DNA from 3 places in the Sporosarcina sp. P29 genome. Region 2 is predicted to be linked to each of the others. Evidence: riboswitches for the same ligand, from Rfam matches in the RefSeq annotation. Region 2 holds a riboswitch; each other region holds the start of a gene.
What was found. Region 2 has a riboswitch for thiamine pyrophosphate ahead of thiM (hydroxyethylthiazole kinase). Riboswitches for the same ligand answer to the same signal wherever they lie in the genome.
Positions count from the first base shown of each region.

Region 1 (8,549 bases), on a different contig from region 2:
CGTTTTATTAAAACCTTCTACACGAACTTTCACAGGTATTTCTTCTACTTGAATAGAGGTATCTTCAAATACCGCAAACTTCCCTGGGTGTGTGGCTGAAAATTCAAAGCTTTTTCCCTCTATATTATATGTTCCACCAAGCTTCACCCACTGGGATGTTTCATCTATAAACTCATAAGCCGCTAACTTTGCAGTATCAATTCCTTGTAGCTCATGGTCTTCAAATTTACTAATGAACATTGCTGATTGTTGATTCGGAAATTCTTTAATTTTTTCAATAGTGTCTTTACCTTTAGTTAGCATCATTTGGAATTCAAGTGAGTTTCCTATTAGACGCAATGTAGGAGGTGCAGTCAATGCATTGATTCTCTCATGAGTTATTAAGAAACCTTCATGTGTCTCTAGATTGATAATATCCGATAAATCCGGTAATGTAATAGCATATTTTTTCGCTTCAATCGTAGTAGTTATCGACTTTTCTTCTAACCTTTTTATGTCTGATACATAAAACTTCACATAATTTTCATTCATCGCTCGGATGTTAAGTAGAGATTCCTTTAGCTGAGCTTTTTCCATTTTAGATATCAGATTTTTCGAGTTAACAAATGCAGTTCCAGAAACGTCTAGACTAATATCAGGATCTAGCACTTTATGAATTACTCCACCTGTTATTCCTTCATACTCTACTTTTATTTGTACAGTTCCTGGTTTTAGTCCTTTTACCATTTTCTTATGTTCTGTTTTACCGAATGAATTTACTTCTACCTGACTTCCTTCAGGAGCACTCCAAGTAAAACCATTTTCTATACCCGCAATCTCATTTCCATGTTGATCTAAGACATTTGCTGTATATATGATACCGCCACCTACATTTGATACATGTGGTGATCCAGAATTCACAGTGATAGTAGTAGGAATTTGTTTTTGCCCAATGGTCAGTTGTATATTAGAAGATATAGTAGAATCTGCTTTTAAGCTAGCAGTAATAACTACTTCTCCCTCACCTATCGCCGTCACAACTCCTGTAATAGGATTGACACGTGCTAGATCTTCATTTGAACTTGTCCAAGCTACTTCAGGAATAATAACTTCCTTGTTTTCAGCATCATACGCATCTGCGTATAGCTTTACTGAATTACCCAACGGAAGGTTTTCATAGTTTTGTTCAGACTTAATTTCAATAGAAGAAGGGAGTTGTTTAACTGGATGTGAAGCGCCCATTCCAGATATCTCTGTAGAAACTTCCCCTAGATTACCTGAGAATTTATTAATTGCTGAATATACTTTGACGTATTTGATTTCTTCTAAATGAATAGGCTTTCCATGCTCATCTACAGCCCAACTAATATCCATCGCATCTCCGCCAGATCCTTGGATTGGAGTAGTATAAGGATTATTTGGTTGCTCATAATTCGTATTAAGAACTGGAATCGAGTCCACATAACCGTAACTAATTTGCTTTTTCTCTGTTCCAATCTCTGATGCGGAGAAATTATTTAAAATAGAAACTCCGCTAAGTGTATACTTTTCCTGATTAACTGTTGGAAACTGGTCTGGCGATGGATATCGACGCCCGCCTAATAAACCTTCCCTCCCTTTGTTATCAAACCATTTTCCAGCATTTTCACTTTGTCCTGCAGGATTCCAATACGTCACTTCGTAGTCTGTATAAGTATCGTCATTTTTATATTCGGACCCAGCTAAATGATACCAAGGGCCATCTTTATGGACTGCAACTTCAACTGCCCCAGGCTCTTGATTGTAGATCCCAGGTTTACCATTAACCTCAAAAGGATTTCCGAATACCGTAAAGTCTATGCCATACGGATTTAATGGATCATTTTTTATAGGCTCTTCAAATTCGACAACTAAATAACCTCCAAAACCACCTAACGATAATAAACCGCCATTTTTGGAACGGATTTTTTTTACTGCATCTGTCGTATAACTACCATTTGTATATTGACCTGGCGCTGGTACAAATTCAATAGCTTTTACTTTACTATACGATAAGTAAAATACTCTTTTAATATTCTGACCTTTGGAATCTATTGCTGATAAAAAAATTGTATTCAAACCTTCTGAGAGTTTTATTTCGTATAACTGCTCATTATTGGGTTTAATAAATACATTGTTCATTTCTACTCTAGGCACTAGGTTTTGCCCTTTATCATCTATCGCTTCAATGTCTAATGTAATAGCAGATTCAAACACATTCTCTCCGTACTCATAATTATTTACATAAATGCCGGCAGTTCTTTCTTTATCAAATTCTTTTACTGAGTCTGCTACTTCCACTTTCTCTTCTTCTGACTTGAATTGTTCATTCGCATGTACAATCGGATTGAATGACATTAGCACCCACAATACGCTCAATAACATAGACAACAATATATTCACTTGTTTACTATTTCCCAAATACTCCTACCCCCTATTTTTTTCAATAAAAAAATCCCGCCTCCGGAAAGAGACAAGGATGGATGGATGCGTGTGTAGACATACATAATACAACACAACATACATACCTTTTTCCGGAAGGTTGTAAGCATGGTATTATGGTAAGTCTCCTGACTTTTGGATACAAACGCAACTTCACCCTTCCCAGTACGAATACCAGTGGTTGTCTGAAGTCACTTTCCAATTACAGTGGCCGGACCGTTCAGGATTTTCACCTGATTCCTTTTTAAGTCTTGCAAGCTAGCAAGACACCAAAATACGCTATAAACTACTCTTAATCATAAGGAGTCGACATAACAATTGCAATAGCAAGATTTTTGTCGTTTACGGTATTTACCAAATTCCTATAATTGACCAATTAATTCCTGTGCTATCTTGACTATCTTTTCAGTCTATGTAACGATAAGAGATGGATAAACACTAGGGGTGCTGTAGCTGAGAGAGGCGTTCGCCTTAACCCTTGAACCTGCACTAGATAATGCTAGCGGAGGGAAGTGGACATATGACGGATTTCGGCCGTACTATGCAACCGCTTCGCACAGAGAAGTGGTTTTTTTGTGTGTATTTTTTGAAGAAATGAGAAGTGGTAAGAATGATGACTACTAAAGTTTTAGAATTTACGAACGTATCCTTTCATTATCAAGCAACGAATGCTTCGAAACCAACTGCTATTTTCAAGCAAGTCGATTGGCATGTGAATGAAGGCGAATTCGTCAGCATCATTGGGCCAAGTGGTTACGGGAAAAGCACATTGTTCCGACTCGTCACAGGGCTTGAGAATCCTGACAGTGGAGAAATTTCATTGAACGGAGAAGTGACAGAGAAGCGGTTAGGCAAAGTCGGCTATATGCCGCAGCAAGATTTGCTCATGCCATGGCGAACCATTCTTGAAAATGTTCGATTGCCACTGGAACTTCAAGGCAGTAAACCTTCTTCTGATGAAATCATCCAACTACTCGCTGATTTCGGATTGCCTGGAGAAGAAAACGCCTACCCTGGAAATTTATCAGGCGGCATGCGACAACGTGTTTCCTTTTTGCGAACGATCTTGACCGGCTCCACTATTTTCTTACTGGACGAGCCGTTTAGCGCACTCGATGCGATTACACGGCTGACGATGCAAGAGTGGCTGATCGACCAATGGCAAAAGCTCGATAAAACGATCGTCTTCATCACACATGATATCGACGAAGCACTATTTCTCTCGGACCGCATCTTTGTACTCGCGGAAAAACCGGTGCAGACGATTCGCGAAGTCATCGTACCTCTTAGCCGACCACGCACTATGCGTGACTTAGCACGACCTGAACTGATAGAACTAAAAGAGCAACTCATCAGCGAGCTTCGTTCGGAGGCACGGTTATGAAGAACATCACTTCGTATAGTTGGTCGCTACTTTTCGTTGCGATTTTACTTGGTTTATGGGAAATCAGCGCACGTCTATACGACAAAAGCTTTCTCTTCCCGTCTCCTTCAGCGATTCTGATCCGATTATGGGAGCTGAAAGCGGAGCTGTTTATCCACCACTTACCTCCGACGGCGTTAACGATTTTGATTGGCTTATCAATTTCGATCATAATCGGATCGACACTGGCAATTGCTATGTATAGTAAGAAACCGATCGAGCAGGCGTTTTACCCTATCCTGATCGCGTCGCAAACGATTCCCGTGATCGCGCTGGCGCCGATTTTCGTCTTGTGGTTTGGCTATAGTATTTGGAGTAAAGTGGCGGTCACCGTACTGATCACCTTTTTCCCGATTACCGTCAGCGTTTTTGACGGCTTACGCTCGTCTGATAAAAACTTACGTGAATTAATGCTGACAATGGGCGCATCCACAAAAGATATCTTCTATAAACTAGACCTACCTTCCGCCTTGCCGTCTTTCTTCTCTGGACTCAAAGTGGCGGTCACACTGAGTGTAATTGGTGCGGCTATTGGGGAATGGCTAGGCGCTCAGGCAGGACTTGGATATTTCAGCAGAAGAATGATGACGCAATTTGACAGTGCCGCTGTATTTGCACCGATCGTCTTGCTTTCTGCAGTAGGTATTATGTTCTTTCTACTCGTCGTCGTATTGGAAAAACACTTTTTACAATGGAGGAATCACCAATGAAAAAACGTCTGTTCCTTAGCCTCACGTTTCTACTTTTATTGCTAGCTGGATGTACGAATAATACACCCGCTACAGATCAAGATGAGACACCGAACAATGAAAAGAAACAAGTCAGCATCATGCTCGACTGGTATCCAAATGCAGTACATAGCTATATTTATGTAGCCCAGGAAAAAGGCTATTTCAATGAAGAAAACGTGGAATTGGACATTCAATTCCCTGCCAATCCGACAGACCCTATGAACTTGACCGCAGCAGGAAAAGTGACACTTGGACTGTATTACCAACCGGATGTCATTTTAGCGCAAGCCAATGAAGACATTCCGATCAAAGCAATCGCTTCTATCGTGCGTGAACCGCTAAATTACACCGTCATGCTAGAGGAAAGTCCGATTCAATCTCCTAAAGATCTCGAAGGCAAAACGATTGGCTACCCTGGGATTCCACTAAACGAATCTCTAATTAAAACGATGGTCACAAATGACGGCGGTGATTATGACAAAGTGAATATGATCGACGTTGGATTTGAACTCGAATCTTCACTCGTTTCAAAACGTGCCGATGCCGTGACCGGAACATTCATTAACCATGAAGTGCCTGTCATGAACTCAAAAGGATTCAAAACGCGCTATTTTAATCCAGTAGACTATGGTGTGCCGAATTATAGTGAAATTGTGTTGGTAACGAGTGACGAGACGTGGGATAAAGAACGAGACGCAATCCAAGCGTTCTGGCGAGCTGCACAAAAAGGCTATGAATTCATGGTAGAACAGCCTGAAGAAGCTCTCGACCTGTTGCTGAACAACCAAGATCAAGCAAACTTCCCGTTAGACAAAGCCATTGAAACAGAAAGTTTGAATGTCTTATTGCCGAAGATGGATACAGAAGGTGAAGCATTTGGGACACTGGACGAAACGTCTTGGGAAGAAGTACGAGACTGGCTACATGAAATGGAAATGATCAAGACGAAACCTGAAATCGACGATATGATTTTAGATATCAGTACAGGTGAAATGTTTTCTAAAATTACAAAGTAACACATAAAAAAGGCTGTTGCGGAAGTCTCCTTGACTGATCGCAATAGCCTTTTTCGATTATATAAAATTAGCGAGGCTGTACAGTAAACTTCACAGCAAACGACTTCTTCATCGCAACGCCACTTTTATTCTGCAACCCTCGATCCACACGTAAATAATGAACGCCTTGTGGCCATTCGGTAGTAGGTGTAATGAGTAATTGCTTACTATTTATGGGATCTACTCTCGCTGTAAAACTGTCGATACGTTCTGCACTATTTGGCGAGCGGGTAATATAAATATGTCTTGCATAATCTTTACCGTGTAGTAATTCACTAGTAAATTTGATGTTGAATACTTTATTCGTTTGTACATTTAGTTCAGGAAAATCGCCCGTAAATTCAGATGGTGGCAGGGGTGTTGTAAAAGCTGGCAACGCGTTGCTAAGTCGTTCTATATTGACTAATCCTGCACCATAATGAATGTCTTTACCCGGTACCCCTAAGTCTGTCGCGGTCATTTCAAGTAACTGTCTAATCTCAGAAGGCGTCGCTTCAGGCTTCAAAGACTTCACTAAAGCTGCTACCCCCGCCACAATGGGTCCCGAGAAAGATGTTCCACTGAACGACGTATAGCTGTTATGGATTGCAGTTGTAGTGATTGCTGCGCCCGGAGCAACTAAGCTCACGTGAGAGTTATAGTTTGAAAAGGAAGCACGCTGATTATCTCTTTCCGTTGCTCCAACTGAAATGACTGAAGGATAGGACGCAGGAAACATGATCGAATTCCCCTTTGTTGCATCATTCCCGGCAGATGCTACGACCGTGATACCCGAGTCAACTGCACGCTGAATGACCTTTTCCTCCAGTTGGGATCGGTCGCTGCTTCCGTAACTCATATTGATCACATCGACTTGTTTCTTAATAGCGTAATCAATCGCCTTGATACTATCCGACAATTTACTGAGGCCGTTCAAATGCGAGATTTTTAACGGCAATATTTTGGTGTCATATAGTCCCGTAATACCCACTACTCCTAGATTATTCCCAGCCTTAGCCGCGACTACACCTGCGACAGCTGTTCCGTGACCATCAACGTCCTGAACATTCGAATTATCGGCGTAAAAGTTATAACCGCCCGGCTGAATACGCCCTTGTAAATCCTCATGCTGTACATCAATACCAGAATCAATGACCGCCACGACGATCTTTTTCTTTTGCTCCTGCACCCTAGACCAAAGCAACTGTGGCTTCATCTGGGGAATCCACCACTGCTTCACAAGAATAGGATCATTGAATTCTACATGCGAATAACGCTCATAATTGGGCTCAACATGTAAGACGTTTGGATCTTCTAGTAATTGTTCTTTCATTAACAGCATGTCATCTGAATCTGTAAAGCTCCATAACTCTACTTCATCCGTAATTGTTTCACGGCTTTCTACTCCGGGTACGATTCCATCCATAGAAAATGTCTGACGACTTTCTGCATACTCTACCAATAATTCATTTGAAAAATCTTCCGCACTGACTATCCCTTGAAAACCAAGTAACGCCAGCAATCCAATGCATACACTCAAAACTATATGATGCCGTCTTCTCATTCGCCCCTCTTTTCTTCCCTGCCACACTTTAGTAATATGGGATTCTTTTAAACCATTATAACTCACCATTTACCATCTTCATACATCTTACTCATAGAATAGGACTACTTTAAATGACGGATTTTGAAAAATCCACTGTAATGAATATCCTGCGACCTACTCCCTGTATGCAACAATCTTCCTTACTTCTAGAATAATCCCGTCAGTCATAGTATAATCTTGACTACATTGGTATCTATACTTGCGTTCAAATGATAGAGCCATAGCATGAAGTAGGAGAATTTATATGAAAAAGTGTCCGATATGTAATGAAATGAATACAAAACAGCAAGAGTACTGTACAAACTGTAAAGCACTCCTTGCATCACGCTATTCCAATAAAAAACGGTCGTTACTAAAAACATTGCTGTCTCCCATTGTATTAATAGTGGTTGTACTAGTTGCAATTACAAGCTATTATCTTATGGAAAATAAATACGGGCGACATGCCATAACCGAGCAATTCATTTCAGCACTGATCGAGCAAGATCAAGACGCGTTACATGAATTGATCGTACCGAAAGATAGTCGTATTTCGATCGACGGAGAAAGCATTCAAGCCTTGCTTACATTGGTAGAGAAAAACCCTTCCATCGTACAAGTAATTGAAAACAATTTACAAGAAAATACCGACGATGGCATGTTCTCCATGCGTGTAGCAGGAAAGCGATTCGGCCTCTTCTCTCGCTATACGATCAATCCAGCAGGCTATATCCTCAAAGTGAAATCAATTGGGGAGGAAACCGTCCTATCAATTCACGATACCGAGATGGGCTATATAAAAAAGAGTAAAGAACAAGCAGAATTCGGCCCGTATATGGCAGGTATTTATCCCATTAAAATGACCACAACAGTGAATGACGAAAGTGTGCGGGAAGAAATTCAGGCGAATGTATTTGGTGCAAAGCAATCGGTTCACCTCACTTTTGATTCCATCAAAGAATTGGCCGTCGCAACCAACGTGGAAACCGATAATGATTTGCCAGTCGTACAAAATGACGTCCCGAAAGAAGAGCCTGTCGAAACTGTTATTGTCAAAGAAGTGATTAAAGAAGTGCCAGCTGGCGATTCTAACGAGCATTTCATCATTTCGTACAGCGGTGACGTGTTCCTCGACGAATCCGACCTAAAAGGACTGTCAAAAGATGATTTACGTTTAGCGCGCAATGAAATCTATGCACGGCACGGCTATGTATTCCAATCAAAAGAACTGCAAAACTACTTCGGCTCACAGTCATGGTACGAACCGAATCCATCCTTCGATGGAAAGATGACCAAGTGGGAGAAGCATAATATTGAATTGATCAAGTCACTGGAAT
Region 1 is NZ_PDYX01000004.1:135,530-144,078, reverse strand. Features, by position in the region: gene CSV68_RS05735 (DUF4430 domain-containing protein) at 1-2,418, opposite strand, end outside; cobalamin riboswitch at 2,541-2,728, opposite strand; TPP riboswitch at 2,870-2,967, shown strand; gene CSV68_RS05730 (ABC transporter ATP-binding protein) at 3,053-3,823, shown strand; gene CSV68_RS05725 (ABC transporter permease) at 3,820-4,572, shown strand; gene CSV68_RS05720 (ABC transporter substrate-binding protein) at 4,569-5,609, shown strand; gene CSV68_RS05715 (S8 family peptidase) at 5,677-7,191, opposite strand; gene CSV68_RS05710 (YARHG domain-containing protein) at 7,478-8,549, shown strand, end outside.
Region 1: another riboswitch for thiamine pyrophosphate. It lies ahead of CSV68_RS05730 (ABC transporter ATP-binding protein); the one in region 2 lies ahead of thiM (hydroxyethylthiazole kinase).

Region 2 (8,549 bases):
CCTGTAACTGGCGTTGAGTTATCGAAATACTGGCCTTTTACTGGCGCCGTCCACTTGCCGCCGATGAAATTATCATAGCGTTCTTTGAACTGAACCTTTGAACCTTCTGTATTTGGATTTGCGTAAACTAGATTTTCTGAAGCTTGTACCATACTGCGTCACACTCCCTGTTCTCATTATTTTGCTTGTATCTCAGCGCAATCATTATGCACGCAAAGCTATTATACGAAACATAGTTTCACTTTATTCCTGATGCGTACGCTTTCATAAGCTATCTTTTATTCTAAACCATTTGGTAAGCGCTTTCAATCAAATAGTTTTATAGATCATACAAATCGTAGACTGTACTATTACGGTTCCATTTTAATTACTTATATAGATTATAAAACTGTACATTTTAGGTAAAGCTAAAGGAAACTACTTTAGTTAAGAAGGGGTTCCTATGAATCAAAAGAGCTCAATCAGCATTCTGCATGTCATATTTTTATCCATGACAGTTATTGGACTGAAAAATCATGTGACCATTATTCCTTCATTGCTGGAAGATGCACGTAGAGATGGATGGATATCAGTCATAATTGCGTTCCTTGCTATCTTTCCCTTTGTCTTTCTTTTTATCTATATCCATAAAAAGTCCGAACGGAAACATTTGACGAAGTGGCTAACTGAAACTGTCGGCAAGGTGCCATCAGCTGTCATCAGATATATGGTTGCAATTTTTCTGCTGATTTTGTCTACTTTTACAATGGTCGAGATGTTGGAGTGGATTGCCGCCACTTTTTTACCGAAAACTCCCCTATTTTTATTATTGCTAACATTTAGCGTCTTATGCGTTCTACTTGCGATGGCCAATTTACAATCCATAGTCACCGTCAATGCAATCGTGTTGTTTGGTGTAGTCATTTTCGGATTTTTCGTAGCGTTTACTAACTTGCAAGTGAAAGATTACAACATGTTAAAGCCTTTTTTAGAACACGGTGTACAACCTGTCCTCAAATCCGCTATCTATCCTGCGTCGGGATTTATAGAGCTATTATTGCTTCTCTTCATTCAGCATCGCGTGAAAAATCCGTTTCGTTGGTACCATTTCACGGTCATGATGCTCATTTTGCTCGGGCTGACAATCGGTCCCCTCGTTGGCGCTATTACGGAGTTCGGACCAAATGAAGCCGCGAAGCAACTTTATCCTGCTTATGAGGAATGGGGACTTGTCTCGATAGGTCGTTTTTTTGAACACTTAGACTTCCTTTCCATTTATCAATGGCTAACCGGTGCTTTTATCCGCATTGGTTTGCTACTCTTCATTGCAATTGATCTGTTAGGGATGACTGGTGATAAGAAGCGGATTTCAAAGATCATCTTGCCGGCCCTTTTCTTTATGAGCGTATCCTTACTTTTAGTGAGTGACCATGTGTTTCTTAAAATCAAAGGTGATTATGTTTTAACTGGCACATTTGTATTCTTGTTTCTACTAACATTCATTCTTGTCTTCGCCGCACAACGGTCGGGAAGGAAATCAAGAAAACAACCGAACTAATCTATTAGGAAATGGTGATATAGTATGAGAGCTCCTGATATGAACATTGATCTGGATTCACTACAGCAACTTTTTCTACATTCTGGTGATATACAGTTCCAGCCCTATACTTTTCAATCACATACAGTCTACTTCATCACATGCGATTCAATGTTCGATGCACAATTATTGAATGAAGTTGTGATTCCAAGTGTACGTGAATTATATGCTGACAATAAAGAAAGCATAAGTGTGCAAGTTCTTTGCTCTTCTTTATATATACCAAAACTTCAGATTCCAAAAACAGAAAAAGAACTAATTATGCTCGTGTATACGGGGCATGTGCTCGTGTATTTTGAAGATCTCCAATTAGTTGTGACCGGTAATATTGAAAGTAAACCAAATCGGTCACCTGAAGAAACACGTTTAGAAGTTCCGGTTAAAGGACCACGTGATAACTTCATTGAAGATATCTCAGTTAATATTGCACTCATTAGAAAACGCCTTCCTACCAATTCTTTATGCGTGGAAAAGTTTGAATTAGGCACACGGTCAAAAACTTCTGTAGCACTTATGTACTTCGATGATATTGCCAGTGAAGATACATTATATCAACTGCGGACACAGCTGGGCAAAGTGAATACGGATATTGTGTTCAGCGGTGATGCATTGATGGAGTTAGTGAATAAAAAATCCTTGCTCTTCCCCCGATCTGACTATACGGGACGACCTGACAATGCAATCCAGTCATTGGCGAGAGGTCGCTTCGTTATTCTAGTGGACGGCGTAACCTATGCCGTCATCACTCCGATCAGCTTGTTTTTATTAATGAAAACATCCGAGGATTTTGAATTTCCAAGTCTACAAAGTTCGGTACAACGACTGCTTCGTCTCGGCAGTTTATTAATTGGTTTACTGTTACCCGCTTTCTGGCTTGCACTCACCGCCTTTCATCAAGATCAGTTACCTATTCAATTGTTGGCAACCATCGTACAGGCAAACATAGGTTTACCTTTTCCTTCTATGTTTGAAATGTTATTGATGCTTAGCTTATTTGAGTTATTTCGAGAAGCGGGTCTACGTCTGCCAACTGTAATCGGAAGTACGATTGGAGTTGTAGGTGGATTGATTATTGGAGATGCGGCAATACGCGCAGGTTTAACAAGTCCCGCTATGATTGTCGTGATCGCCACTTCTACAATTGCGGCCTATACTTTAGTTAATCAATCACTCGTTACAGCTGTCAGTGCATTACGCGTGTTTTTTATTATACTTACCGGACTGATGGGTTTATTTGGTTTTTATGTGTCTTTATTTGCTACCCTTTTATATTTATCAACTATCCATACATTCGGGGTTCCTTATTTAAGTATTGCAACAGACATCAAGTGGACAAATATTAAAAAGACATTGCTCCGCCTACCTACTGAACAATACAATAAGCGACCTGACGTATTGCATCCAAAGGATAAAACACGCCAGAAAGGAACCGGAGAATGAAAAAAGCTGCGTTGTTCGCTACACTTTGTCTGACGTTATTCTTGGCGGGTTGCTGGGATATGAGAGAACCCGAGCGAATGCTGTATGTCAATGGCTTGGGCGTTGATTATATAGATAATCAATTTCACATATATCTACAGATTATCGACTTTGCCAATACACCAAAATCTGAACAACCCGTGAGTGACATACCTCAGGCAGAAGTAGGATTTGCCAAGGCCGATACATTTGATGATGCCCTTGCCCAGCTGTATCACTCCGTTGACCAGCAGGTATTTTGGGGACATGCTTCTTACATTGTTGTATCGGAAAAGGTGTTGGAGCATGGCAAATTAAATGCAGTCATTGACAGAATTACACGGTATCTAGAGACGCGCTATCAAATTTGGTTATATGCTACAAAGGATCCGGTGCAGGACGTGTTGCTGGTCCGCCCTGTTATTAACAAAGCACTTACCCTATCAAAACTTGGTGATCCAGACAATTCCTACGAACAAGAATCGTTTGTCTATCCTACGAATATACGTGAGCTGATTATCGGTTTGGACGAGCCGGGACACGAAGCGGCAATCCCTCTTATCAACGTAAAGGATAATTGGGAGTCTTCAAAAGAGTCCGTTGCAGCACCTGTTTTATCAGGCATTGCGTCCATTTCACGCCACAATTTCAAAGGATTTATTACGGGTTCTAGCGCAAGAGGATTGCAGTGGATGACGAAGAAAACTAAACGTGGTCGAATTTCTTTCAAAACAGAAAGAGATGATCATGTATCCATAATAGTCGATAAAGTAAATCCGACCATTACACCCATCAATAAAAACGGTGTGAAATTTAATGTGGAAGTAGATGTGGAAGCATCACTGAGTACAAAGGAAGGCTCCATTTCGATAAAAGAAATCCAGAAAAGATTAGAGGAAGAGATATCTAAACAAATTTTAGAGACATACAAAGAGGCTATAGAAAAAAACATTGACGTCTATCGATTTTCCGAACATTTATATAGACAGGAATTGAATACATGGAAGAAGTATGAACAAGACGGAGTAATTGAACTAACAGATGAGTCAATCGAAAAGTTGAATGTACGTGTCACAAAACTTAATTCTGATCGGAAAAGTTTTCAAGAAACCATCGACTAGTAAAGCCTAATTAAATGAACCGCCGCAGTCCATAGTGGACTGCGGCGGTTCATTGTTAATTACACGTCATATAGCGCCAATAATTATCTCCTAGCACACCCGTCAAATACGCCAACCCTTCACTTTCAGTACGATGCACCGAGCGCCAATCCTCGTCATCAAGCGCTAAATAAATCTCATGATGAGGCGCATCATTATGATAACCAACTAAGTCCAGGTTCCCATTCTGATCCAAATGAGCTTTCAATTCATAATGAATAGGTGGCGAAGCAGTTAGTGGGTTGCCCACGTCATGATTGATTGCAAAATGAACTTCTGTTGACTTCCCTTCTAACCGCTCTATTTCTATACCATCTACTGATGCATGGTCATGGCGTTTATACCGTTTCATATAATTCATACCAATTGTTGGTCCAGTTGCTTTCGTAAATTGCAGTGTGCTATCTCCTGCGACAAACTGTCCTTCTATATCCACACGGGTGCGGAAACTTTTCCCTTCCGGATTAAAGTCTCGATCATCCCCCGTAAAGTATGAAATAGGTGAAAAGAGATTTGGGTTCTTTATAATATCTTCCTTTAAAAACGTCGTATATCGGAACTTCCATTGCTTCACTTTATTTATTTTTTTTCTGTCAGCTATCGGTGTGAGTAATTGATCCCTTTGCTTTACACGCACAGAAAAGGTATAGACTTCTTCTGTTGGTTTATTATTCGGATTCGGGGGCATAATCACTTCATACACTTTTGATGCGATTGACTTACTGATATTCATTTTCTGATTGCTATCAATCAACGGGCATGTTGCCGACACACTGTAAACGACCGACTCCGAAGAACTTACCTCGCGATCAATAAAACGATTGTCAGCAATTGTTTCGAGGTATTGACCGTTACGGTAAATATCGAATTTCTCCACATCCTTAATCCACTCCCACGACAGAGCAATTTGTGAGGAGGCGGCAATCGTCGTGATCACCAGTCGTTGTAAAGGATGTTCATCTTCTTGTACCTCAGTCAGGGCAGATGTCTGGATAACAATTACATCACGAACCCGTCCTTCTTCTACTCGTTCCACTGTATACTGGAAAGGATGTGACGGGTCTAGTTGCCCATCCGTAAACTTCGGGGCCGTTCCTTCATATACTTGACGGTCATTTTTATAGACACGATAATAACCACCTGTGTCACTCCACGTAAACGATATATCATCCATTGAATGGTCCATTTGTTGAATTTCGAATAATTTCTCCATTTGCGATCTGCTCCCTTTTATCTATTTCATCTGAAACAGTTATACGCCTTCAGATAATTATGTAACATTCAGCATATAGTTATACCTCTTCCTCTATGCGCAATCGCTCATTTCCACGTACTTCCACCCCATTATCCCAGTATCATTTTAACCTTTTTCATGTATATGATATAATTAGCCTGTCTGATACATAGCAACCACTAGGGGTGCCATTGGCTGAGATGCAATTACGCAAACCCTTTGAACCTGATCTAGTACATACTAGCGGAGGAAAGTGGGTAGTTTTCATACCCAACCGCCCATCAATGCATGGGCTTTTTGTATATATACCTTTAAAGGGAGGAAGAGAAACATGCAGCTTATTCAACAACTTCGTCAAAAGCAACCGCTCGTTCATTGCATTACAAATTTTGTAGTTGCGAATTTCCAGGCAAATGGTTTACTAGCAATAGGCGCTTCTCCCGTTATGGCGGATGCAGTAGAGGAAGCAGAAGATATTGCAAAAATTGCCGCTTGCAGTATTTTAAATATCGGTACGTTAAAGCAACAAACAGTGGACGCAATGATTTTGGCCGGAAACAGTGCCCGTGCAGCAGGAAAACCTGTTGTACTAGACCCGGTTGGTGCAGGCGCCACCCCTTTTCGCAAAGCTAGCGTCCTGAAAGTACTGGACGAAGTAGATGTCACATTGATCCGCTGTAATACAGGGGAGCTTGCTGCGATTGCAGATGTACCCTGGACCGCTAAAGGCGTGGACGCAGGAGAAGGTTCTGCAGACATCGAAGATCTAGCGGAAAAGACTGCTCGTAAGTACAACTGTCTCGTAGCAGTATCAGGCGAAGTCGATATCGTCACGGACGGCCATTCCACATTGTCTATCACAGGCGGCCACCCTATGATGACTACCATAACCGGCACAGGATGTTTACTCAGTTCTGTCACAGGTGCTTTTCTCTCAGTAGGAATGGAACATCCTTTGGAAGCCGTTGCAGATGCACTTTTATTTTATAAACGAGCTGGTGAACAAACAGCGAAAATTTCCCGTGGTCCTGGAGACTTTGCTGTGAACTTCTTAAATATATTACATACATTGGATCGCGAATCGAAAACATCTTTAGCATAATAGACAGGAGGTTTTTCAATTGACAGTACAAGTAGCATTGACCATTGCGGGTTCGGATAGCGGAGGAGGTGCAGGAATTCAGGCCGACTTAAAGACATTCCAAGAGCTAGGTGTATTCGGAACGTCTGCGATCACTGCAGTGACTGCACAGAACACACATGGCGTTCACGGTGTATATCCGATACAGACCGACGGAGTCATAGCACAAATACGTGCAGTACTTGATGACTTTGATGTAAAAGCATGTAAAACCGGCATGCTATTTTCGGCAGAAATCATTACTGAAGTTGCTGCGCTATTAAAAGAATATCCTCCAATTCCTTTAGTTATTGACCCTGTCATGATTGCAAAGGGTGGACAATCTTTATTGCAACAACAGGCGATTCAAGCACTAAAAGAACATTTACTACCGCTGGCTACAATTGTTACACCGAATATTCCTGAAGCGGAAGTGCTGACTGGAATGAAAATACAGACAGACGAAGACATTCGGCAAGCTGCAACCGCTTTTATTCAGATGGGAGCGAAAGCCGTCGTGATGAAAGGCGGACACCGAAATGACGTGCTGGATGCAAAAGATTATTACGCAGACGCAGACGGTCAATCGTTCACTGTGACAACACCTTGGATTCAAACGAAAGATACACATGGAACTGGATGCACATTTGCAGCAGCTTTGACGAGTTTTCTAGCGAGAGGCTTTTCGTTGCCGGATGCAGTCGCTGAAGCAAAGCAGTTCATACAGGCTGCGATTGAACATGGTTTAAAGATTGGTTCAGGGCACGGACCGACAAATCACTGGGCATACGGTGAGCTAAAAAAGGAGATGCACTGATGCGAACTATGGAAGTGAGGAAAGCATTAGGCTTATATTTTGTAATGGGCACACCAAACTCGGGTAGTCAGGATCCGTTAGCAATAGTGGAAGCAGCTCTGCGCGGTGGTATCACATGTTTTCAGTTGCGTGAAAAAGGATCGAATGCACTTGAAGGCGAAGCTTTGCTCGGATTCGCCAAGAAGTGTCAGGCACTTTGCAGACTGTACCGCGTTCCTTTCATCATCAATGACGATGTGGATCTAGCATTGGCAATTAATGCAGACGGAGTTCATGTTGGACAAGATGACGAACAGGCAGACAGTGTGCGTCGGCGAATCGGTCCGGATAAATGGCTTGGAGTTTCTACCCACAACGCAAAAGAAGTACAACTGGCACAATCAATTGGTGCGGATTATATAGGACTGGGTCCGATCTATCCGACTTCGACCAAACTCGATGCTTCAGCCGTTGTAGGTACCGTTTTGGTAGAAGAAATCCATACTGCGTTTCCTAACATGCCGCTAGTTGCTATAGGTGGCATTACACTGGCTACTACTAGCTCCATTATCCAAGCTGGGGCAGATGGTGTAGCTGTTGTTTCCGCAATTGCATCGGCGAAAGATCCACAGTATGCAGCAAGCGATTTATTAAAAACCATTCACTCCTTTTTGAAATGAATGATGTCCACATGAATACACGCAAAATGATATTCATGACCATGTTTGTCGCAATCGCAGTTGCCGGCTCCGCGTTCGTTTCATTTCCTGCTGGTATCGCCAGGGCTTATCCCATACAGCATGCTGTAAATGTCATAGTGGCAATTGTAATGGGTCCGGGGGCCGCTGTCATAGTGGCGTTTATGACAGGACTCGTACGCGTACTGACCGGAACTGGTTCACTGCTCGCATTTCCAGGTGGTATGATCGGTGCATTTTTAGCCGGCATATTCTATCAGCGTTTCAAAAGGAATTGGAGTGCGGGTATTGGGGAGATAATCGGCACCGGTTTGATAGCACCTTTGTTTGCGGTACCTTATGCAAAAATATTGATGGGTACAACCGTAACGGCTTTCTTCTTCCTCCCCCCTTTTCTGGTATCGACAGTGAGCGGGACAATTATCGGTCTATTATTAGCTCCAAGACTTTTGAGATTGAAGCTATTTAAAGATTTACAGTAAGACTATGAAGTGTGGCAGAAATTAA
Region 2 is NZ_PDYX01000005.1:166,032-174,580, forward strand. Features, by position in the region: gene adh (aldehyde dehydrogenase) at 1-152, opposite strand, end outside; gene CSV68_RS06865 (endospore germination permease) at 443-1,537, shown strand; gene CSV68_RS06870 (spore germination protein) at 1,577-3,016, shown strand; gene CSV68_RS06875 (Ger(x)C family spore germination protein) at 3,013-4,155, shown strand; gene CSV68_RS06880 (DUF3238 domain-containing protein) at 4,211-5,407, opposite strand; TPP riboswitch at 5,600-5,697, shown strand; gene thiM (hydroxyethylthiazole kinase) at 5,760-6,530, shown strand; gene thiD (bifunctional hydroxymethylpyrimidine kinase/phosphomethylpyrimidine kinase) at 6,550-7,365, shown strand; gene thiE (thiamine phosphate synthase) at 7,365-8,024, shown strand; gene thiW (energy coupling factor transporter S component ThiW) at 8,036-8,524, shown strand.

Region 3 (8,549 bases), on a different contig from region 2:
GTTTGTGTATCTTCTACTTCTTGATCCAATACATCAAACGGTAAAAGGATGGAGCCATCTTCATTCATTAAAGACAGACTATCTGTAGACTTAAGTTGTGAGAAATCAATAATTATCTCTGCCCGCTCGGATGGCGTCAAAGTTACTTCATTCAATTTGACGGGTTTATTCAAGAAACCGCCATCTGTCGCGATTTGAACAAATGATTCACCTGTATTCAATTTGAAAGTGAAATTCCTCGCGTTTGATCCATTTAGTAATCGAAGACGCACTTGTTCCTTACCTACTGTTAATACAGGATTTACCGTACCATTGACCAATAATGTATCCCCTATCGTCCCATCTTCGTTCATGACCGATTTATAATCTAATTGACCTTGCTCATCGAAAACTCGATCTTGGAAAACTAAAGGTATATCATTTTTTCCGTATTCTTTAGGAATTTCTAATTTCGCTGAATTAGAATCCTCAATATATATCAACCCTGCAAGTCCTTTGTATACTTGTTCGGATGTCTTGCCCTCTGGGTGTGGATGAAACCATAACGTAGCTGCCTCTTGTGTCACTTCAAATTCTATTAGTTCTTTTTCACCTGGTTTAAGTGTTTTATGCGGTCCACCATCTGCTTCACCAGAAACTTCTAAACCATGCCAATGAAATGTTGTTTCTTCATCTAATTCATTTATTGTGTGGATTTTTACCGTTTCACCTTTTTTAAACTGAAGAACTGGCCCTAATAGGTCACCATTATAACCCAATGTTTCTGTAGTAACTCCATCAAATATTTCTACCTTACCTGTTTGCGCTTTGATAGTATATTCAGTTCGATCTGTCGCATCACTAGTTAGCAATGGTGGGATATTTAATTCATTTTCACCTGTCGAGTCTTTTAAACTTACTACATTGTCATGGCTCATATGTCCGTTTCCCATTGTAGAGTCATCCGTCATGTGATGATTTCCTTCGTTACTATTTTGATTCATCATGTGTCGATTGTTCTGATCATTCGATTGCGCATCGTCACTACAACCACTGATTAATAATGCGCTCATTATAAACATAACGGTTTGAATTTTTTTACTCATTTATAAATCCCCTTTGTCTATTGATTTCAAGATTAGTATAGCAATAACATATGGAAAAACTATGCACGAGTGACGCATTATAATTGATTTGCTTCTGCCATTTTTTATAGAAAAATGCCTAAAGGCTACTGAAGTGATTGTGAAAACTAGTCATCAATAAAAAAAGATGCCAAGGAAGTACTTCCCGGACATCTTTCACCACTATTAAAATCTTGTTTTAGCTGGTTTCTTCATCGGCGCTTTATTGATCAAATAGGAGATGAATGTATCATCCGCCAGATGAGGATTGGACGAGTTCAACAATACCGCAAGATTCTTTGCATCGTCTAGCGCTCTGTGAGCATTATGCACTTGAATTCGGTGCGCTCTCAGCAATTGTTGCAGTTTACCATTCTCAAAGCCGTAATTTTTCCATTTGATTTGTCGGACGGAGCAATACCAATCCATGTCGAGCGTTTCAGGCAATAGTCGACTGACGAATCCCCTATCAAATGATGCGTTATGTGCTACTATACCATCTGCTTGATCTAGTATTTTCAGGATTCTATCCATATCCAGCGACTTCCCTCTTACCATTTGATCGGTAATGCCCGTGAGATTCGTAATGGTCGAAGAGATCGAATAGAACGGTTCTTGGAACTCGCAATACTCATCAGCCACCCGAACAATACGATTATTATCGTACTCACCAAGCATCACGCCTAACTCGATTACTTCACTCGCCTCGGCACTCATACCTGTCGTCTCCACGTCAATAAACGCGATAAGTTTTGTCATGTACAAACTCCTTTTACACTCTATTTACATTGTATTTTGAATTTAATTATAATCATCTCTATCCTTTTAGTATATCAGGATTTCAATACTATATGTTCAATTTAAACTGCTGCCAATTTAGTAAACGTGTAGTAATTTCATAAGTTGCCACACAATTCAACGTGTTGTATACTAGGATTGCTTACATAATTGTCCGTACGGGTGCTTGAGAGAATCAGGCTGAGATAGCAGGTTAATCCACTGCTGACCGTTAATCTGATCTGGGTAATGCCAGCGTAGAGAGCGTGATCGATGGAATTATACAGGAATCTCTTTCCTTCCTCGGCCGTCTGCTCTTCAGACGGCTTTTTTGTATGAAAAAATAAGAGGGAGTGGAAGAGTATGAAGAAGTTAAAGTTTACCGATTTATTGATCACTATCATGATCGGTGTGGTGTTTGGAGTGTTAATGAAGTTTTGGGATGATTTATATACGGTCGTCAAACCGATCATGCCTGTTGCGCGTCAACTGCTTTACGGTATGTGGTTTATGGTAGGGCCATTTGCCTTTTTATTATTGCGAAAGCCAGGTACTGCATTCATCGCAAGTATAGCAGGAGCTTCATTGTCTGCGTTTGCTGGTCATGGTATTGAAGTATTGATGTATGGATTTGCACAGGGACTTGCTGCTGAATTACTGTTTGCTGCATTCCGTTATAAACGCTATTCCATTATGATCGCTGGGTTAGCAGGTATCGCTTCATGTCTTGCAAGTTTCGGACTCGATTTAATTTATGGATATGCAGCACTCGAAACATGGGCACTCATTGTGAAATACGGACTACGTGCTATTAGCGCGTTCATCTTCACAGGTATTTTCGCTGTATATATTGTAAGAGCGCTAGAAGCTACAGGCGTGACATCGTTAATTCGACCTGTTGATAAGAAAGAATATACGTTGCTTGATCAGTAAACGCGGAGGAATGATCCTACTATGAATAACATCAGCGTTACCGATTTACGATTAAAGTTTCCAGGAGAAGATGGTTTGCTCTTTAAAGACCTCTCCTTCTCTGTTCGGCCTGGTGAAAAAGTTCTCATGCTCGGCCCTAGTGGTTCGGGGAAATCTACTTTACTCCAAGTATTAAGCGGCATTATACCAAACTCTATCGAACTGCCAATGAAAGTAAAAGACATTCAGTTGCCTGACTCGTGGGGATTCGTTTTCCAAGACCCGGATACACAGTTCTGTATGACCTATGTCGATGAAGAACTCGCATTCGTTTTGGAGAATCTTCAAGTCCCACGTGAAGAAATGACTCTTCGTATTGAAGAGGTATTGAAACGTGTAGACTTACATGTAAAAGACCCTCATACGCCTATCAATGAAATGTCTCAAGGTATGAAGCAGCGTTTAGCATTGGCTTCTGTTTTACTGCTGGAACCTGACGTGCTATTTTTGGATGAACCATCTGCCTTACTAGATCCGGAAGGCACGCAACAGATTTGGACTTCTATTAAAGAAGCGACCGCTGATAAAACCGTGATTATTGTAGAACATAAAATTGATTTGATTGCTGACTGGGTTGATCGCGTGGTGCTGTTTAATGATCATGGGGTTATGATAGCAGATGGGTCGCCTGCAGAGATCTTCGCAAACTTCCAGCAAGAACTGAAACGCTATGGCATTTGGTATCCGGGTGTTTGGGAAGAATATAAAACGTCCAAAGCATTTCAATCGATGACGAAAAATCGTCAAGCAGTTGCATCTCAAGAGAAAATTCAGATTCAAGATTTTCACGGCTATCGTGGTCAAGCGGAGAAGATTTCTGTCAAACAGGCGACCGTACAGGCTGGTGACTGGATTACGATTGTTGGAGAAAATGGTTCTGGTAAAAGCACATTGCTTCTATCTCTCATGCAACTACTTCGGACTAACGGTGTCTATGAAGTAAACGGCGTGCCAATTATATGGAAAAAGAAGAAACGACAACTTCCTAAAGGTCTATCGCTCGTCTTTCAAAACCCCGAGCTGCAATTTGTGACGAACTCTATTACGGAAGAGTTAACCGTATCTTTGCACGGTATGCCAAAAGCAGATGCCGAACATTATGCGAAGGAACTCATACGCTCATTTAACTTACCATATTCTGTTTCACGTCACCCTTATCAGCTATCGACGGGTCAAAAGCGGCGTTTGAGTGTAGCAACTGCTCTTACCCCTCATACGGATATCTTGTTACTTGATGAGCCTACTTTCGGACAGGATGCACGAAACACTTTCGCCATTCTCGAGAAGTTAGAACAACTGCGCACCGAAGGCATGACCATTTTGATGGTTACGCATGATTCGGAAATTGTAGTGAACTTTGCCACAGCTATTTGGACTGTAGTGGACGGCGTACTACATACGGCTAATGTGGCAGGAGGTGCGAAGAATGTTCAATTGGTTCACACCTAAACGCAAAACCTGGTTATTTCGGGTCAATCCCGCGCTAAAATTCATTGTGTTTTTTGCGTTCTTGATTATTACGCTCGTGAATCAAAGTTTGCCTTTTGCTATCTCACAAGCAGTTTTATACGGAATATTGTTTTATGTATTTAGCGGCTATTCACTGAAGAAACTTTCATTACTCTCAATTCCGTTAGTCATTTCTTTCCTGTCCACTGGGTTGACAATGTTGTTGTTCGGTAAGGGTGAAGCAGTATTATGGCAATGGGGATTATTCAAGATTTCCGAAGAAAGCATTCAACATGCGCTTTTGCTTGGAAGTAAGTCCCTTTCATTCGGCTTCGTCGGCTTTACGTTTATCTTAACAATCCAACCCGTACTATTCTTTTATGCGATGATGCAGCAGTTTCGTCTGCCGTCCAAATATGCGTATAGTTTCATTGCAGCTTTTCGTTTAATTCCCGCTGTAACTGAGGAACTACAAATTCGCAGGAACGCGTTGAAAGTACGGAATATCCAGTTTTCAAAAGGGGTTAAAGGGTTGTATGAACGTTTGCAATCCTATACCGTTCCTCTATTTGCCCAAAGTATACGTCGCGCACAACGCATTGCAGTTGCGATGGAAGCGAAGCAATATCAGATGGGGGCTGCGAGGACGTATTATTATCCTACACGGTATAATACAATAGATAGGGTGTTTTTACTTGTCATGATAAGTTGTTTATGTTCAGCTTTTTTACTATCAGTTTACCGATAATCAACACATAAAGTATGTGACCATATAAAGAGAGAGCACAGATCTAGTTCAGATCTTGTGCTCTCTTTTTCATTACACCCGCTGATGATCTGCTCTCCATGACTTCACGGATTTCTTTATTTCATCAGGTGACAGCCCTTCAACTACTGCTCGATCCGCAAGCTCCACGAGCTCTTCATCTGAAGCAAATCGCAATGCAATCAATTGTGACTTCGTCAATTTTGTAGCTAAACGGTTACCTGTCAGCATAAAGTAACGAAGCTGTTCTTCTGTGACGATTAATCGATCTTGCAAAGACAATGCATAAATACGTGCGAGCATTCCTGGAATAATAGCGAGAACGGTAACAGCAAATAATAGCAGAATCTGTATTGAGAAACCGTATTTTACAAATTGATAAATTCCATAGATTGCTGTTGTCAAAAGCAATACAAAGCTTAAAGGCAACCAAATATAGTGTTGCAATGGCGTTACACGTGTATGATTTTCATACGATTGTTCTTTCATTCTTGTCACCCCTTATATACCGATAGGGGTATTATATCTTATTTAGTGCAAGATGTGTGCGTAATTGCTTTTCATTAGGACAACCGTTTCAATATGAGTCACGGAGCCTTCCTGCTATGTTAACCTGACTCAAAAAACTGCCATAGCTATCTTAACGATACGCTATGGCAGTTTTGTTTTATAGTATTTATTTAATTATCGTGACAGAGCTGTTCACATGTTTGATTACTTTTTGACTGACGCTACCCATGACTAAATTTTTAAGTAATCTTAAACCACGACTACTAAGAATGAGATGATCAATTTCATTAGTGTTTACATGCTTAATGATTTGCTGATGCGGATTTCCTTGAAGAACTGTAACTTCTGCTACTATTCCTTTATCCTTTACTAACTTCAATGCAGATTGCAACTTTTTCTTTTGATACTTATCAAGACTATTAGGACTTTGTTTTAATAATCGCTCATCTTCTTTATTGAAGTCGATTACATGGATCAATTCCAGTTTCGCCCCAGAAAATTGTTGCATTAACATAATCGCATAATCTGTTGCCCGTAATGAATTATCTGAGCCATCTACCGCCACAGCAATCTTCATGATAAAACCTCCTAAAACTACTTTCTTCAATTTTATAATTGAGATTTTCTTTCAGCTTCTGTCACCAACATAACATTCCATTCTCAAGTTCTATACCCTCTTCACGGATCATGTAGTCCAATACTAAGTAGCTATTCTAACAATCCAAAACCATTCTACCAAGTACTTAACGAAAATCCAACTATCTGCTTCTTATAAAACAGTAAATCCTATTTAAATTAAAATCGCCATAAAAGCCTAGTACACCAGACTATATGGCGACTTCATTTATTTGACGATGGTTACTGGACAATTTGCTTGCTCCATAACACTGCGACTTACACTACCGAGCGCCAATTCTTGCATCATGTTCATTCCACGGCTACCAAGTACCAAGTGTTCAACATCGTCCGTTTGCAGATGCTTAATGATTTCTTGATCTGGATTCCCTCGCAACAGCGTGATAGTGGTTTTAACTCCCGCTTTTCCCGCCAACTCGACTACTGGTCTTACAATTCGATCTTGATACAACGATAAACTTTTAAGGTTTTGCAACAGGTGTTGTTCATCCTCCACTTTGTTATAGTCGGTTACAGAAATCACTTCAAGCTCTGCGTCTTGTCTATTCCCTAAAAGCGTCAGCGCATATTTCGCTGCACGAAAAGCATGTTCTGAACCATCTATAGCTACAGCAATTTTCATACTAACAGCCCCTCCCAGTATTTAAAATACTTATTATTAGTAGTATATATCAGAACGCTAGAGTATTCAGTGTTCCAACTGCTCTTCTTATCCGACTAATATGAAAACACAAAGAACTAACCCATCTACTAAAAAACGTTAACTCATAGTATATGAATTAACGTTTTTACATGATTTAAAATTAAATTATGCGAGCAATAAGCGGTTGGCGAGCAATCTGCCTCGAACCATAATTCCAGCCCATGCTGCAAGAAAAGCTTTGATGAATCCCCCGATTAAGAACGGAACAAAGCCTGCCATGATAGCAGCTGTCCAAGAAAGTTCCGCGATAAACTTTAGCCATACTGTACCAAACGCTAACGCAACGAACATTCCAAGTATATTGGCGATAATCGCATTGGGTAGTTTGAAACTTGTCCGCTCCATATAATAACCCGTAATAAATGCGGTTGGAATAAAGCCAATCAAAAATCCGCCAGTCGGTCCAAAGATTACACCTAATCCCGAAGACATACCTGAGAATACTGGCATTCCTACCGCTCCCATCGCTAAATATACTAATACAGAGATCGTTCCATAACGTGAACCTAAAATAGTTGCCGCTAAACCGACTGCAAGTGTTTGTCCTGTGATCGGAACTAGTGGAAGTGGAATTGTTAGCTGTGCCATAATGCCGATAATGGCCGCGAATAACGCGGTTACAATCATCATTTTTAATTTATTTCTCGAGTCCATCATTTCTTTAATCCCCTTTGAGTAAACCATTATCCAAGTAGTGTTGACATTGATTTTATAGTATATAAATAGTTGTGTCAATCCTATGTGATAGTTTGTTTACTCAAAGAGTACATTAAAAATACAGTAGCTATTTAGTTATTACTCCGGTAGAAGTCTACTATCGTATAGTATATTTGTGAATTTACTTCAACATCCGTAGAAACCCTAATTCAGTATAGGCTACAACATATTTTGAAGGTCTTCGAAAGATCAAAATGCATTAACTCTACAAGAGAGCTTATCCTCCAATTCACCAGTTATTTTTTCAACCCATGTAAAAATAAGTGTGTGATCTCTTCAGCCAGTTCATCTGGTGTATGAGAGCCTGGCCAAAGTTTAGTAATCGCTAGGTATTCAATCGCTCCAACTAGGGCTGCAGCGACCACACCGAAATTTACAGTAGTATGAAAGTAACCAAGTCTTGCTTCTTCCGTAAGATTATTTTCTATTTGTGCAGTCATTTGCGCTTTAATAGTAGTTGCTTCTTCCGAAACGACGAAACCAATCCGGGCAACTTCTTCATTTTGCTGGAAGAGTTCAAAAACAGCCCGTAATCCATAAGCGATTCGCTCGGATACTCCTTCTTCTGCCACATCTGCAGGAAGTTTACTTTGTGCTACATGATGATATAGTTTTTCTTTAAATACATCGACTAATTCCTGGAATACAGCTTCTTTGCTTTTAAAATATAAGTAGAATGTTGGCTGTGTAACATTTGCCTCTTTCACGATTTCACTAATTTTGGTTTTATGAAAACCATGTAGAGCAAATTGCATTGCCGAAATTTCTAAAAGTAATTTACGACTTTTTTCGCCATCTGCTCCTACTTGCCGTCCTCTTTTCTTCAGTTAAAACACTTCCAATCATAATATAAAAAAATATCAATAGATACGTTAATTGTACAGTGAGATTCACAAAAAACCAAACAATACATTGA
Region 3 is NZ_PDYX01000009.1:32,833-41,381, reverse strand. Features, by position in the region: gene CSV68_RS09610 (multicopper oxidase family protein) at 1-1,085, opposite strand, end outside; gene CSV68_RS09605 (exonuclease domain-containing protein) at 1,290-1,862, opposite strand; TPP riboswitch at 2,050-2,161, shown strand; gene CSV68_RS09600 (ECF transporter S component) at 2,244-2,813, shown strand; gene CSV68_RS09595 (ABC transporter ATP-binding protein) at 2,835-4,301, shown strand; gene CSV68_RS09590 (energy-coupling factor transporter transmembrane component T family protein) at 4,279-5,049, shown strand; gene CSV68_RS09585 (DUF6526 family protein) at 5,122-5,556, opposite strand; gene CSV68_RS09580 (universal stress protein) at 5,744-6,154, opposite strand; gene CSV68_RS09575 (universal stress protein) at 6,422-6,835, opposite strand; gene CSV68_RS09570 (biotin transporter BioY) at 7,022-7,573, opposite strand; gene CSV68_RS09565 (TetR/AcrR family transcriptional regulator) at 7,870-8,397, opposite strand.
Region 3: another riboswitch for thiamine pyrophosphate. It lies ahead of CSV68_RS09600 (ECF transporter S component); the one in region 2 lies ahead of thiM (hydroxyethylthiazole kinase).